DNA from 2 places in the Arthrobacter sp. NPDC057009 genome. Region 1 is predicted to be linked to the other one. Evidence: predicted binding sites of a transcription regulator. Region 1 holds the regulator's gene; the other holds the start of a gene.
The links. The regulator HrcA, encoded in region 1, represses chaperone genes, less so after heat shock. The targets are predictions, from matches to a motif close to TTNGCACTCGNNNNNNNCGAGTGCNAA.
Positions count from the first base shown of each region.

Region 2: groES (co-chaperone GroES) is a predicted target of HrcA. The motif match lies at 2,581-2,607, and genes of this name have one in related genera.

Region 1 covers NZ_JBHUSB010000002.1:138,958-148,918, forward strand. Annotated here, with positions in the region: gene ybeY (rRNA maturation RNase YbeY) at 1-302, opposite strand, end outside; gene ACFTR6_RS03825 (PhoH family protein) at 286-1,386, opposite strand; gene ACFTR6_RS03830 (GerMN domain-containing protein) at 1,732-2,649, shown strand; gene ACFTR6_RS03835 (hypothetical protein) at 2,763-2,921, shown strand; gene ACFTR6_RS03840 (16S rRNA (uracil(1498)-N(3))-methyltransferase) at 2,980-3,765, opposite strand; gene dnaJ (molecular chaperone DnaJ) at 3,768-4,895, opposite strand; gene hrcA (heat-inducible transcriptional repressor HrcA) at 4,954-5,967, opposite strand; gene ACFTR6_RS03855 (DUF3097 domain-containing protein) at 6,190-7,044, shown strand; gene ACFTR6_RS03860 (DUF4870 domain-containing protein) at 7,195-7,614, shown strand; gene hemW (radical SAM family heme chaperone HemW) at 7,704-8,933, opposite strand; gene lepA (translation elongation factor 4) at 8,970-9,961, opposite strand, start outside.
Region 2 covers NZ_JBHUSB010000001.1:538,490-544,284, forward strand. Annotated here, with positions in the region: gene ACFTR6_RS02495 (DUF389 domain-containing protein) at 1-268, shown strand, start outside; gene groL (chaperonin GroEL) at 436-2,046, opposite strand; gene groES (co-chaperone GroES) at 2,131-2,424, opposite strand; gene ACFTR6_RS02510 (hypothetical protein) at 2,665-3,081, opposite strand; gene ACFTR6_RS02515 (SAM-dependent methyltransferase) at 3,136-4,383, shown strand; gene ACFTR6_RS02520 (shikimate 5-dehydrogenase) at 4,432-5,259, opposite strand; gene ACFTR6_RS02525 (glycoside hydrolase family 3 N-terminal domain-containing protein) at 5,322-5,795, opposite strand, start outside.

The DNA.
Region 1 (9,961 bases):
TTGCGCGCCTGGACCTCGGCCACCTGGGGACAGATCGCGATGTCGCCGAGCATGCCCTGCGGGGTGGGCTTGTCCGGGGTTCCCGGGGTCAGCTCGTCCATGGGCACGGAGAGCACATCGGTGGCTCCGGGCTCATCCATGAGCTCAATGTGCAGCTTTTCCATCGCAGGCTCGTCCACCAGCAGGATGGACAGTTCCGCCTGCGGATGGATATACAGCTGCTCGAAGATGAACCGTGCCAACGCCACCAGCCGGGCCTCGTCCACCTGGACGCCGGATTCGTTGTTAACTTCGATGCTCATGCGTGCTCTCCCGTCGTTCCCGGGGCACGGAATGCTTGACCCGGTTGCGTTGTGCTTCATCCCAGATGCTGTAGGCGTTGACGATGTCCCCCACCAGGCGGTGGCGTACGACGTCGGCGGCGTCCAGAACGGAAAAGCTGACGTCGTCGATTCCGGTCAGTATCTCCTCGACGATGCGCAGGCCGGAGCGGGTCCCGAACGGAAGGTCCACCTGCGTGACGTCGCCGGTGACCACCATCTTGGAGCCGAAGCCGAGGCGGGTCAGGAACATCTTCATCTGTTCCGGCGTGGTGTTCTGCGCCTCGTCAAGGATGATGAAGGCGTCGTTCAGCGTCCGGCCACGCATGTAGGCGAGCGGCGCGACTTCGATGGTCCCGGCCGCCATCAGCCGGGGAATCGACTCCGGATCCATCATGTCGTGCAGCGCGTCGTACAGCGGCCGCAGGTACGGATCGATCTTGTCGCTGAGCGTGCCGGGCAGGAACCCGAGCCGTTCGCCCGCTTCCACGGCGGGGCGGGTGAGGATGATCCGGCTGACTTCCTTTTGCTGCAGCGCCTGCACCGCCTTGGCCACCGCGAGGTAGGTCTTGCCGGTGCCTGCGGGGCCGATCCCGAAGATCACTGTGTTGGAGTCGATCGCATCCACATAGTTCTTCTGGTTCAGGGTCTTGGGCCGGATGGTTTTGCCGCGGCTGGACAGGATGTCGTGGGTCAGCACCTCCACCGGATTCTGCAGCGACTGGCTCCGGAGCATCGAAACCAGCTGCTGGAGGACTGCAGGCGTGATCACGGTCCCGCGGGCCACGAGTCCCCGGACCTCGTTGAGCAGCCGCATGATCCGCGGAACGTCGGCCGCGGGTCCGTTGATGGAGAGTTCGTTGCCGCGGACGTGGAAACTGACGGCCGGGAACTGGTCCTCGATAAAGCGGAGGGCTTCGTCGTGGCTACCCAGCGACTGCACCATCTGATCAGAGTTATCGAAGATGACCACCTCCGTCCGGACACCGGGGAGAGTATGGGGAAATTCACCCGTGGTGCGGTCCCCCGTGTTGAGGCGGCGCTTTCCGTTTGCTGATTCAGTCATGGTGACGGCCCTCGGGCCTTCGGTTCCTCCAGTTCGGAATATAACTCGTTTGCGTCCTTACATCTTACGCCAGCGGACGCCCCTGGCCTGCTGCCCCGGAAGGTCACGGCGGACCGCAATTCCGTAACGCGTTCCCGCGATTAGATATCAACTTTGTATCGGCCTCATATCGTTCCCGTTGCAGTTCCGCCGCCTGCCGCGAAAGGCGCACTCTGCTCCAGACTCTCGTGTAATGCTGGACAAGGAGCCCGCCGGGAACGGTCCGGCGTGCCCGCAAGCAACTGCTGTTTCGAAGGGATCGCCAGCATCAGTCAGCCAGGAACTCCGGCCCGGAAAGTAACGCGGATGCGCTCCGTCATGCTGTCCGCCGTGCTTCCTGCTGCCCTGCTGCTGTCCGGGTGCATCGCCGACCCCGGTCCCGCGGGGACCGCCGCAAATTCTCCGACGTCCTCGTCCCGGCGGGCCGCCGGCACCGACGGCGTTCCCACCACCAGCGCGCCGCTGGAAACAACGCAGTCGTCCAATAAGGCGCCCGTCTATTGGATCGGGCGGAGCAACAGCAACGTGTTCCTGTACCGCGAGTTCCGCGACGTGCCGGACGATGAAAACCCCATCACGCGGGCCCTTCGCGCCATGATGTCGGAGACGCCGCTGGATCCGGACTTCTTCACGCCATGGCAGAACCCCAAGAACCTCGCCACATCGATCTCGGGCACCAACGTCATTACCGTGGACGTTTCCGCGGACGCCTTCAACAGCAACCTTGACGCGGACATGGCCCAGCGGGCCATCCAGCAACTCGTCTACACGGCCACGGCCGCCGGCGCCAGTTCGGGGCTGATCGACGCCGGCCAGCAGATCGAAGTGGTGATCCTGGTGGACGGGCACACCGATTACCTGGCCTTCAAACACGTCAAGCTCGGTGCGCCCACACCCCGCAGCGCCGGAATGGTGGCGCCGGTGTGGATCATTGATCCGCAAGAGGGCACCGGGGTCGGCGACGGGCGCGTCAAGATCTCCGGGCGAAGCACCGTGCCCAACGGCAAACTGCACTGGCGCATCCTGAAGGTCCAGGACAACGGCGACAAGGAAAACTACCTCACCGGCGAAGTCTCGGCGGCAGCCGATCCGGCCGCTGCCGGAGTCTTCGGCATCACGGTTAACCTCGCGCCCGGCAATTACGAGGTGCGCGTCTCCCAGATCAACCCCGGCCGGGCCGAGGATGAACCGAACGTGGACTCCCGCGGGTTTACTGTACGCTAGCAGCTCTCCGCCTGTCCCGTGTGATTTTTTGATCCAACCTTGCGGCAAGCCCGATCTGTCCTTGATCGGCCGCGGTGAGAATGGGCGAAAACCTACAGGAGGTGCAAGGCGCAGTGACGAACATCAAACTCGTGGACGACAGGCAGGCACCGCTTCCCGGCTTCGACCTGCCCGATCTTGACAGCGGCCATCCGGCGACCGGGCAGCCGAAGGTTCCTGCGACTGCAGGGACAGGTGAACGGGACGTGTTCCCGGTCTACCCCTTCATCTGAGGGCGCCTCTTCACCTGACACCGCCTCGGCTGCCCCAGGGCGCAGGTGGAGCTGCGGGCTACCAGCGTCCGAGGACGTCGCTGGCAACCACGACGCCGGCCGGTCCGGCGGTCGATGACCGCAGCACATGCGGTCCCAGCAGCGCCGTGACCGCACCCGCGCTGCACAGCCGGGTGACCTCGCGGGGGCCGATGCCCCCTTCGGGGCCGACGACGAGGAGGATCTCGGTGGCGTCCGCTCCCGCCCCCTGGTGTTCCTCCGACCACTTGCCGTACCAATTCGCGAGGACCTGCCGCAGCGGCGTGACCGCGTCCTCGTGCAGAATGACGGCAAGACCCGCGCCTGCCACCTCTTTGGCCAGGGCCTGGGTGTCGACGGCGGGACGCACCTCGGGGATCCAGGCGCGGCGCGCCTGCTTGGCGGCGGCCGTTACGGCGGACTGCCATTTGCCATGGGCCTTAGCTGCCCGGTCACCCTTCCACCTGACGATGGAGCGTTCCGACTGCCAGGGGATCACCGCGTCGATGCCGAGTTCGGTGGCGGTTTCGATCGCCAACTCATCGCGGTCGCCCTTGGCGAGTGCCTGCACGAGGACCAGCCGGACGTCCGGCCGCTGCTCCATGCTGACGGACGTGCATTCGACAGTCAGTTCGGCGGGGGCGGCTTCGGTGACCGTCCCGGTGATGCGCCTGCCGGCACCGTCGGCAATGTCCACCTGCTCCCCCACCGCCAGCCGTTTGACCGTAACGGCGTGCCGGGCCTCGGCGCCGTCGAGGATGAACAGGGAACCGGGAGCGGTGCTGTCCAGCGTGCCGGCCGGGGTGAAGAATACGGGGTTGCTCACCGCTACAGGTTACCGAGGCGGTCCCGCAGCTTGGCGAAGACGCCGCCGCTCGCCGCGAGCTTGCCCTCGGAGAACTGTTCACCGCGGAGCTTGGCCAGCTGCCGGAGCAGGTCTTCCTGCGCGGGGTCGAGCTTGGATGGCGTTTCCACCTGCAGGTGGACCTTGAGGTCGCCGCGGCCGTAGCCGCGCAGGTGGGTGACGCCAAGGCCTCGGAGCGTGATGATCTCGCCGGACTGGGTGCCCGCCTTGACATCGATCTCCTGCTTCCCGTCGAAGGTCTCCAAGCTCAGTTCCGTGCCGAGGGCGGCAGCAGTCATGGGGATGTTCAGGGTTGCGTGCAGGTCGTCGCCCTCGCGGACGTAGGTGGAGTCATTGTTGACGCGGATTTCCACGTAGAGGTCACCGGACGGTCCGCCCGCGGGGCCGGCCTCGCCCTGTCCCGAGAGCTGGATCCGTGTTCCGGTGGCCACGCCGGCGGGGACCTTGATGGTCAGGGAGCGGCGGCTGCGGATGCGGCCCTGGCCGCTGCACTCGTTGCAGGGGTCCTTGATGACTGTGCCGAAGCCCTCGCAGGAACCGCAGGGCGCGGCGGTCATGACCTGGCCCAGGATGGAGCGGACTGCCCGCTGGACCTGGCCGCTGCCGCCGCAGATGTCGCAGCGTTCCGGATGCGTGCCCGGCTGGCAGCAGGACCCTTCACACGTGGGGCAGGTGACGGCCGTGTCCACTTCCAGCTTCTTGTTGACGCCAAAGACGGCGTCGCGCAGCTCGATCCGGACACTGATGAGCGCGTCCTGGCCGCGGCGGACGCGGGACGCAGGTCCGGTAGTGCCGCCGGCGCCGAAGAAGGTGTCGAAGATGTCCTGGAACGCGAAGCCCTGCCCGGCGTAGCCGCCGCCGCCGAAGCCGTTGTCGGTGCCATTCTCGTTGCCGGTGGTGTCGTAGACCCTGCGCTTCTGCGGATCGGACAGCACCTCATAGGCGTGGGTTACGGCCTTGAACCGTTCCGCGGCCTCTTCGCCCGGGTTGACGTCCGGGTGAAGGGAGCGGGCCAGCTTGCGGTAGGCCTTTTTGATCTCTTCGCCGGTGGCTTCCGGGGAGACTCCAAGAACGTCGTAGTGGCTGCTCAAAGTTCGTATCTCTTCCTGGTTGTACTGCCTGTGGTCAGAGGATGTCCGGGGCGTCCGGTCACGGTCCCAGAATCCTCGAAAGGTAGCGGGCCACCGCGCGCACGGCGGCCATGGTGGTGGGATAGTCCATCCGGGTGGGGCCGAGGATGCCCACCTTGGCGGAAGCGTCAGGGCCGTAGCCGGTAGCCACGACCGACGCCTCGGCCAGCCCGTCGTAGGGGTTTTCGCGGCCGATGCTGACGGCCACTCCCCGCGGGTCCTGCGCCATGTCGCTCAGGAGCCGTAGCATCACCACCTGCTCCTCGAGGGCCTCCAGGACTGGTCCGATGCTGAGCGGGAAATCCACGTTGGACCGCGCGAGGTTGGCGGTCCCTGCCATGACCATGCGGTCTTCGCGGCTGTTGTGGGCGAGGCCTTCCAGTCCCTTCGCGAGGGCCATGGCCGCGGGGCGTTCCGCCGGCGCGCAGCCGGCCACGACGGCGGCCAGGTGCTGGGGCAGGATGGCCACCGGTGTTCCGGCCACGCCAGTCAGGAAGCGGGTTCGGAGGGCGGCGATTGTGTCGTCTGACAGGTCCTGCCCGGCGTCGACAACGCGCTGGTCCACCTTGCCGGAGTCGGCAATCAGTACGATCAGCACCTTGCGCGGCGCCAGGAGCACGAATTCAATGTGCCGGACCACGGCGCGGCTGAGGTGCGGGTACTGCACGACGGCGACCTGGTTGGTCAGCTGGGACAGAAGCCTCGCCGTCCGGTCCAGGACGTCGTCGAGGTCCTCGGATCCCTCGAGCAGCGTCTGGATGGCTCGCTTCTCCGCCGGAGAGAGAGGTTTGACCGCCGAGATCTGGTCCACGAACAGGCGGTAACCCTTGTCCGTGGGAATCCTGCCTGCGCTGGTGTGCGGGGCCGTGATGAGGCCCTCGTCCTCCAGTGCCGCCATGTCATTGCGGATGGTGGCGCTGGAAACGCCCAGATGATGCCGTTCCACCAGCGCCTTGGAGCCGACGGGTTCGCGGGAATGGACATAGTCCTCCACGATGGCGCGCAGCACCTCAAGCTTCCGTGGTTCGCTCACAGTCCACCTCCTTTTGGCCTTATCCGCGCCGGGCCTGATCCCGCCCGTAAACGCCATGGTTAGCACTCGACATGCCTAAGTGCTAACAAGTCTAATATGACTCGCCCCGTTGTTAGCATTGGTACCGCTCCGGGCGAAAATCCGGGCGCCTGCCCCCGGCGGCATGCACGCTGCCGGAGCGGCTCTTTTCCATGCAGACTCCTATTGCAAAGCGGTGAATGAATGCAGTACCAGAACTGGGGCCCGCAGGAGATTGCAGCTCCCGCCAAGAACAGCCTGCCCGAGGTGCCGGTGGAGCGCGGGATGGTGCTCGAGGACGCCCAGTCCGGCTGGGTGGGCGCCGTGACCCGGGTGGAGAAGTCCGGCGGCATGCACGTGGTGGCGCTCGAAGACCGCCGCGGCAAGTCCCGGTCCTTCAAGCTTGGCTTCGGATTCCTCCTCGAGGGACAGCCGATCCGACTGATGCCGCCGGCTCCCAAGGCAAAAGCCGCCGGGTCCGCCACGGCCACACGGACGGCGTCGGGCTCGGTGCGCGTGGAAGGGCAGCGCGCCCAGGTGGCCAAGGCCAGCCGCATCTGGGTTGAAGGCAAGCATGATGCCGAGCTCGTGGAAAAAGTGTGGGGCGACGACCTCCGGGTGGAGGGCATCGTCGTCGAGCCCCTGCACGGCATCGATGACCTGGCGGCAGCGGTTGCCGACTTCCGGCCCGGTCCCGGCCGCCGGCTGGGGGTTCTGGTGGACCACCTGGTCCCCGACTCCAAGGAGTCCCGAATTGCCGACGCCGTGATGGCGTCCCCCGGCGCCGCCGGGAACGTGCTGATCGTGGGCCACCCGTATGTGGACGTGTGGCAGGCGATCCGGCCGTCGGTGCTGGGAATTCCGCAGTGGCCCGTGGTGCCCCGCGGCACAGACTGGAAAACGGGGATCCTCACCGCCTTCGGCTGGCCGCACGAGACCAAGGAGGACATTGGCCTCGGCTGGCAGAAGCTCCTCGGCGCGGTGCGGACATACGCTGACCTCGAGCCCGCCCTGCTGGGCCGGGTGGAAGAGGTCATCGACTTCCTGACGGTGCCCTAGTTCCACGGCCATTCCCCGTGTTTCAGCGTTGGGCCCACGGTTGCCCCTACGGCCCGGTATCCTTGGTACGGCGTCACCGCACTGCGGCCCGGCGCCACACGCACCGCACAAAAAGCACGATCGCACCAACGCAAGCTAAAGGAAGACACCGTGGCAGAAGACGCTCGCGACCGCAGGGACACCCAGTCCGGCCAGGACCTGCCCCAGTACCATGGCGTTCCGGCCAACGCGCTTCCGCTGACGGCCAGCGAGGACCGGCAGTGGGCCACCCTGGCGCACTTCGGCGGCATCCTCGGGTGTGTTCCGGCCCTGCTGATCTACCTCATCTTCCGCGACCGCGGTCCCTTCACTGCGCAGGAGTCCAAGGAAGCGCTCAACTTCACCCTGCCGCCGACAATCGCGGCGTTCGTGGCGAACCTGCTGGTGCTGCTTCCCGTCGTCGGAAACCTGTTCGCGGTCCTCGCCACGCTCATTTGGATTGCGCTGACGTGTTTCGCGGTGTCCGCCGGCGTCCACGTCAACAAGGGCCAGCCGCACCGGTACCAGTACAACCTCCGCTGGATTAAGTAACGAGCTCACCAAAACAACGCGAGGTCAGATACTGCCCAATATCCTCGAAGGATTGGGGCGGTATCTGACCTCGCGTTGGTTTTGCAAGTTCAGTCGGGCAGGATCCTGCGGACCACGGCATCGGCCAACAGGCGGCCCTTCAGCGTCAGGACCAGGCGGCCCCTGAAAACCTGCTGCGGTACCACCAGGCCGTCGGCGATCAGCCCGGCCACGGCCTTCCTTCCGGACGGCGAGAGGGCAGCGGTATCTAGCCCTGAGGACAGCCGGGCCTCCAGCAGCACCTTTTCGATTCTGCGCGTTTCCGCGTCGAGAGTCTCGCGGCCGGCCGCCGGGGAGACGCCTGAACCCAGCCGGCCGGCATAGGCGGTGGGATGCTTGACGTTCCACCAGCGCACCCCGCCAACGTGTGAGTGCGCACCCGGGCCGATCCCCCACCAGTCATCCCCGCGCCAGTAGGCAAGGTTGTGGCGGCACGCCTGCTCCGGCGTCGCGGACCAGTTGCTGACCTCGTACCAGTGCAGGCCGGCGCCGGTGATCATCCGGTCGGCGAGCTCATACTTGTCGGCGTGGTCGTCGTCGTCGATCCCCGGAACTTCACCACGGCGGATCTGGGCGGCGAGCTTGGTGCCGTCCTCGATGATCAGCGCGTAGGCGCTGATGTGGTCCGGCTGGTAGGACAGCGCCGTCTCAAGCGAGAGGCGCCAGTCCTCCATCGATTCCCCCGGCGTGCCGTAGATCAGGTCCAGGCTGACCGAGAGGCCGGCGTCGCGCGCCCACTGCACCACGAGCGGGACGCGGCTGGGGGTGTGGGTCCGGTCAAGGACCTTCAGGACGTGGGGCACAGCGGACTGCATGCCGAAAGACACGCGGGTGAATCCCGCATCGGCAAGCAGCTGCAGGGATTCGGGCGTGACCGAGTCCGGGTTGGCCTCCGTGGTCACTTCGGCACCGGGTTCGATGCCCCAGCGGTCGATGGCCGCGCGGAGGATTCGCGCCAGGTCCCCGGCAGGGAGCAGCGTAGGCGTGCCGCCGCCGAAGAACACGGTGCTCAGCTTCCGGGCCGGCAGGCCCGACTGCTCAAGGACCCGCGCGGCAAAGTCCACTTCCGAGATGGCAGTGGAGGCGTAGGCATCCTGGGACGCCCCGCCTCCGAGCTCGGTGGCGGTGTAGGTGTTGAAGTCGCAGTACCCGCAGCGCACCGCGCAAAACGGGATGTGCACATAAAGCCCGAAGGCCCGGCTGGCTGCACCCTCCAGCGCCTGCGGCGGCAGCAGGCCGTCCGACGGCGCGGGGTCGCCCAGGGGAAGAACGCTAGGCATGGGTGCGGCCTCCGGAGCTTACGGCCACGGTCATCACTACTTCTTGGCCTTGTCCTTGGAGGAGTCGTCGGTGGTCAGGGCTGCAATGAAGGCTTCCTGCGGCACTTCCACGCGCCCCACCATCTTCATGCGCTTCTTGCCTTCCTTCTGCTTCTCCAGCAGTTTGCGCTTACGGGAGATGTCACCGCCGTAGCACTTGGCCAGCACGTCCTTGCGGATGGCGCGGATGGACTCGCGGGCGATGATCCGGGACCCGATGGCGGCCTGGATGGGCACCTCGAACTGCTGCCGCGGGATGAGCTCGCGCAGCTTGCCGGTCATCATCACACCGTAGGCGTACGCCTTGTCCTTGTGCGTGATGGCGCTGAAGGCGTCCACCTGTTCGCCCTGAAGCAGGATGTCCACCTTGACCAGGTCCGCGACCTGTTCGCCGTCGGCCTTCCAGTCCAGCGAGGCGTAGCCGCGCGTCTTGGACTTGAGCAGGTCGAAGAAGTCGAAGACGATCTCGGCCAGCGGGATCCAGTAGCGGAGCTCCACGCGGTCCTCGGACAGGTAGTCCATGCCGCGCATCTGGCCGCGGCGGCCCTGGCAGAGCTCCATGATGGCGCCCACGAATTCATTGGGCGCCAGGATGGTGGCTGCCACCATGGGTTCCTGGACCTCTTTGATCTTGCCGGCCGGGAACTCGCTGGGGTTGGTCACGGTGACGTGGCTCTTGTCCTCCAGCGTGACTTCGTAAACAACGTTTGGCGCAGTGGAGATCAGGTCCAGGTTGAACTCGCGCTCCAGCCGCTCACGGACGATTTCAAGGTGCAGCAGGCCCAGGAAGCCCACGCGGAAGCCGAAGCCGAGGGCGGCGGAGGTTTCCGGCTCGTAGACCAGGGCCGCGTCGTTGAGCTTGAGCTTGTCCAGGGCGTCGCGAAGCACCGGGTAGTCGGTGCCGTCGAGGGGGTAGAGGCCGGAGAACACCATGGGCTTCGGGTCCTCGTAGCCGCCCAGCGATTCGGCGGCGGGCTTGGCCAGGTTGG
Region 2 (5,795 bases), on a different contig from region 1:
GCTGTCGGTCATCAGCGGGCGCTCGGCCGCCCTGATCGGGGTCTTTATTTCGGTGACCACCGTCCCCGCGGCCGGTTTCGTCGCCGTGGCACTGGTCCTGGGCGAATTCAACAAGGCGGCCGGTTCTGCCCTGCAGCTGCTCGTGAACCTCGGCGGCATCGTGGCAGCCGCCGTCGCGGTCCTGTACTTCCACCGGCTGGTCACCAGGCGGCTTTCCGACGGCGCGGCGCTCCGGCTTCGGCGGCAGGCCCTCCGCGCCCGGCGCTAGGATCAGCGCGCTGCGCTGGACGTGCTGCGCTCGACGCGCTGCGCTGGACGCGCTGCGATAAACCGGGCTAACGGGCTCAGGCAAGCAGGTCCCTGCAACACCAAGGGACCCGGCCCAGCGTCAGCTGGACCGGGCCCCTTTCGGAAACCGCGGGTGCGGGCAGCAGCTTAGTGGCTGTGGCCTGCGTGCTCGTCTTCCTCGGCCGGCTTGTCGGCCACAAGGGTCTCGGTGGTGAGCACCAGCGCAGCGATGGAGGCTGCGTTGCGCAGTGCTGCGCGGGTGACCTTGACGGGGTCGATGACGCCCGCTGCGATCAGGTCCTCGTACTCGCCGGACTTGGCGTTGAAGCCGTGGTTGTTGTCCTGCTCGGCAACCCGTGCGGTCACAACGTAGCCGTCGTGGCCGGCGTTCTGGGCGATCCAGCGCAGCGGCTGGACCAGCGCACGGCGGACGATGCCGACGGCGGCAGCCGCGTCACCTTCGAGCGCCGTGACGGCCGGGTCCTCGTCGAGTGCCTTCAGCGCGTGGATCAGGGCGGAACCGCCACCGGCCACGATGCCTTCTTCAAGGGCGGCGCGGGTAGAGGACACTGCATCTTCGATGCGGTGCTTCTTTTCCTTCAGCTCAACCTCGGTGGCTGCGCCGACCTTGATCACGCCGATGCCGCCGGCCAGCTTGGCCAGGCGTTCCTGCAGCTTTTCCCGGTCCCAGTCGGAATCGGTGCGGGCCAGCTCGGCGCGCAGCTGCGCAACGCGTGCGGACACGTCTTCAGCCGAACCTGCGCCGTCAACGATCGTGGTGTTGTCCTTCGTCACCGTGATGCGGCGGGCGGTACCCAGCACCTCGAGGCCAACGGTATCCAGGCTCAGGCCGAGTTCCGGGGAGACAACCTGCGCACCGGTGAGGGTGGCGATGTCCTGCAGCATGGCCTTGCGGCGGTCGCCGAAGCCCGGGGCCTTGACCGCCACGACGTTCAGGGTGCCGCGGATGCGGTTGACGATCAGCGTGGACAGGGCCTCGCCGTCGACGTCCTCGGCAATGATGAACAGGGGCTTGGACGCCTGCAGGGCCTTTTCCAGCAGCGGCAGGAATTCCTGCAGCGAGGAGATCTTGCCCTGGTTGATCAGGATAAGGGCGTCCTCGAGGACGGCTTCCTGGCGGTCCGCGTCGGTGATGAAGTACGGGGACAGGTAGCCCTTGTCGAACTGCATGCCTTCGGTGAGGGCCAGCTCGGTCTGCGTGGTGGAGGATTCCTCGATGGTGATCACACCATCCTTGCCAACCTTGCCGAATGCCTCGGCGAGCAGCTCGCCAACCTCTTCGCTCTGGGCGGAGATGGCGGCAACGTTGGCCACCTGCGTGCCTTCGACGGGACGGGCGTTCTCCAGCAGGCGCGCAGCGATGGCCTCCACGGAGACCTCGATGCCGCGCTTGATCTGGCCCGGAGCGGCGCCGGCGGCTACGTTGCGCAGGCCTTCCTTGACCAGTGCCTGGGCGAGCACGGTGGCGGTGGTGGTGCCGTCACCGGCGACGTCGTTCGTCTTGGTGGCGACTTCCTTGGCCAGCTGGGCGCCAAGGTTCTCGTACGGGTCGTCCAGCTCGACTTCCCGGGCGATGGTCACGCCGTCGTTGGTGATGGTGGGGGCGCCCCACTTCTTGTCCAGCACGACGTTGCGGCCGCGGGGACCAAGCGTCACCTTAACCGTGTTGGCGAGCTTGTCGATGCCGGCTTCAAGCGACCGGCGGGCAGCGTCGTTAAACGCAAGCTGCTTTGCCATGGTTTGTCCTTTCAAGACAGAACCCCGTGCAGCCGCCCGGTCAGAAAAAATCAGACGCGGGCAGCGGCACGGGGACCCAAAGAGTTACTTAACGACGATCGCCAGAACGTCGCGGGCGGAAAGCACGAGGTACTCGGTGCCGCCGGTCTTGACTTCGGTTCCGCCGTACTTGGAGTAGATGACGACGTCGCCAACGGCTACGTCCACCGGCACGCGGTTGCCGTCTTCGAAGCGGCCGGGGCCCACTGCTACAACTTCGCCTTCCTGCGGCTTCTCCTGTGCGGAGTCCGGGATAACCAGGCCGGAAGCGGTGGTCTGCTCGGCTTCGAGCGGGCGGACAACAATGCGATCCTCAAGAGGCTTAATAGAGACCGACACTCGGACCTCTCCTTTTCGTCAAAATTCATGGACAGTAAAAACTGTTGCGCCGTGGCGGCAGACCGTCGTCGCGGTGCCGGCAGCAGCCAGGCTGGCAGCTCTTCGTGTATTAGCACCCGCCTAGGGAGAGTGCTAATGATGACTCTATGTAAGGGGTTAGCACTCGGTCAAGGCGAGTGCCAGAAATTCACCTCACGTAACCCACGCTGCCCCGGCCCGTAACCGTTCCGGCTGCGGCAGTCAGCGGCCGGCGAGGTCGTCGAACCCCAGGTCCTCGCCGCCGTCGGCGTCTCCTGTCTTCCGCTGCTCGCGGACCAGGACGGCGGCGGACGCCGCGGCGGTCAGGACCGACACAATCAGCACCACGATGCCGCCTATACGCGCGCCCAGATACAGATCGCGGATCTGCCGGGCTTCCTCGGTGGCGTCGCTGATGTCCTTGCCGCCCACTGAATAGACGGTGGCGTTGAAGGAGTCCAGCAGGAAAATGATCACCAGCAGGACAAGGCAGACGACGGCGACCACAGCGCCGGCGATCAGCGCCGGGCGCGCATACCGGACCAGGCGGCCATGCTGCTCCGGCACCGGATCAGGGTTGTTGCGTTCGGGCTGACCTGAACCGGACTGACCTGGGGCGGGCGTTTCGCTGGATTCCATTCAGACCACCCTATCGGGAACAGCCGGGGCGGCCGCTCCACTAGGCTTGATCCCATGTCTGAAGCACCGCAGGACCAGATCGCCCCGCTCCTCACAGAAGAAGGATGGGAGCTGCTGGCCTCGCTCGGACCCTACCGGGAAGACGATTCCTTCACCCTCACAGCAAACCTCCGCAAGGCCGGCCACTCCCCCGAACTCGTGTCCGCCGTCCTGACCCAGTCACGGCTCCGGACCAAGGCCGAGGCCAAGTTCGGCGAATTCGCCCGGCAGATGCTCTTCACCCAGGCCGGCCTGGAGCAGGCCACCCGGCTCAACGTCGCGGCCCGGCATGCGCAGCGCTTTGCCCAGGCCGGCGTCCGGCACGTCGCCGACCTCGGCTGCGGCCTCGGCTCCGATGCCATGGCCCTGGCGTCGCTGGACATCGCCGTGACCGCCGTGGAGGTCGACGAGACCACCGCCGCCTGCGCCACCATCAACCTGATCCCCTTTCCGCACGCCAGGGTGGTCCATTCGGACGCGACGTCGGTGGAGCTGGAGGACGGGGCCGGCGTCTGGCTGGACCCGGCCCGCCGCACCACCACCACGTCCGGCACCAAGCGGATCTGGGATCCCGAGGCCTTCTCTCCGCCGCTGTCCTTCGTGGAGTCGCTCGCCGCTGCAGGGCGCGCCGTCGGCGTCAAGATGGGCCCCGGCATGCCACATGAATCGGTGCCTGCCGGCTGCGAGGCGCAGTGGGTCTCCGTGGGCGGGGACGTCACGGAAGTCACGCTGTGGTTCAACGCCGTGGCCCGTCCCGGCGTCCGCCGCGCCGCCCTGGTCATCGGGCCGGACGGCGCCGCGGAAATGACCAGCGGCGAGGGGTTCGACGCCGGACCCGTAGCCCCCGTCGGCCCGGTGGAGGGCTACCTGTACGAGCCGGACGGCGCGGTCATCCGGGCCGGTCTCGTGGCCGACCTCGCCCTGGAACTGGGCGGGCATCTCGTGGACGAGCACATTGCCTACATCTGCGGCCCGGAGCTGGTGGACACGCCGTTCGCGCGGGCTTACCGGGTCCTGGAGGTCATGCCGTTCAACGTCAAAGCCCTCAAGGGCTGGGTCCGGGACAACGGCGTCGGCGTGCTGGACATCAAGAAGCGCGGCACCTCCGTCACCCCGGAGGAGCTGCGCAAGCAGCTGCTGCCGGCGGGCAAGGGCGCCGGCAAAGGCGGTAAAGCCGAAGGCAAAACCGCCAAGAAGACAGCCACCCTGGTCCTCACCCGGATCGGGGAGGAAAGAGTGGCTGTCTCCGTGGAGCCCGTGTAAGTACGGGGACCACTACCTCCTGCGCCTGCTAACTACTGCGCCTGCTAACTACTGGGCGCGCACGAACGCCTCGGCGTCCCGGACCTGCTGCTCCGTGGGCCGGATGCCCGTGTACAGCACAAACTGCTCCAGCGCCTGGATGGTGGCCACCTCCGCACCGGTGATGACCTGCTTTCGGGCCGCCCGCCCCGCCTTGATGAGCGGCGTTTCCGGGGGCAGCGCTACGACGTCGAAGACAACCTTGGCGGCCTCGATGGTTTCGGCGGGAAAGGACAGCGCGTCCGCTTCGGGTCCCCCGGCCATTCCCACGGGCGTGACGTTGATGATCATGTCCGCCGTCGCCTCCGCGCCGGTGCCGAGTTCGGCGCGCCAGGCGAAGCCGTAGAGATCGGCGAGCGCCCTGCCGGCGGCTTCGTTGCGGGCGATGATGGTGACGTCCTTGAAGCCCGCGTCACGCAGCGCCGCGGCCGTGGCCTTGGCCATGCCGCCGGCGCCTTTGAGCAGCACCGACGACCCGACGGGCACGGCGTTGCTCTGCAGCAGCTGCTCGATCGCCGTGTAGTCGGTGTTGTATGCGGTCAGCCGCCCGCCGTCGTTGACGATGGTGTTGACGGAGTCGATCGCCTTCGCGGACGGGTCCATGGCGTCCACCAGGGCAATGACGTCCTCCTTGTAGGGCATGGAGACGGCGCAGCCCCGGATCCCCAGGCCGCGGACGCCCGCGATCGCCTGGGCCAGGTCAGTGGGCGCGAAGGCCTTGTAGATCCAGTTCAGGCCCAGCTGGTCGTACAGGTGGTTGTGGAAGCGGGTCCCGTTGTTGCTCGGCCGGGCCGAGAGGGAGATGCACAGGGTCATGTCTTTGTTCAGAATCGGCACCCCTCCATTAAAGCCCGTGCATTAAACGGCGGGCACGCCCGTGTTACCTGCAACCGGTGCCATTACCTGCAGCCGGTGCCCACCGGGTAGGGTCCGACGGCGGCCGGCAGCTTTCCAGGGGCGCCGGCCTTGCCCGCCAGGACGGCAAGCAGTGCTTTGTACGCGCCCGGCGAGCGGCCGAAGAGTGCGATCTTGGTGGGCGCAGCGGATTGTGCCAGCGGCCACGGCGCGTCCAAGGCCACCGCGAGGTCGCTTTTCACCGGCCCGCCCCCGTACCCGATCAGCGTGACCAGCGGCCCCCTCCCCAGCGCGATTCCCGCGTCCTTCGCCGCCGCGGCGAAGCGGGCCCGGTCCACTGGCGTGCCGCCTGCCACCCGGACGCTGCCGGGCACGGACGCGCCCTTGCACCGGCCTGCCACCACCGTGATGGCCCGGGCCGAAATCTGCGCGGACAGGGCCTCGCCACTCCCCGGAGCTGCCGGGGGCCTGGGCTTTGCTGTCCGTCCGCGCCAGACCATCATGGTGACCACCCGGCG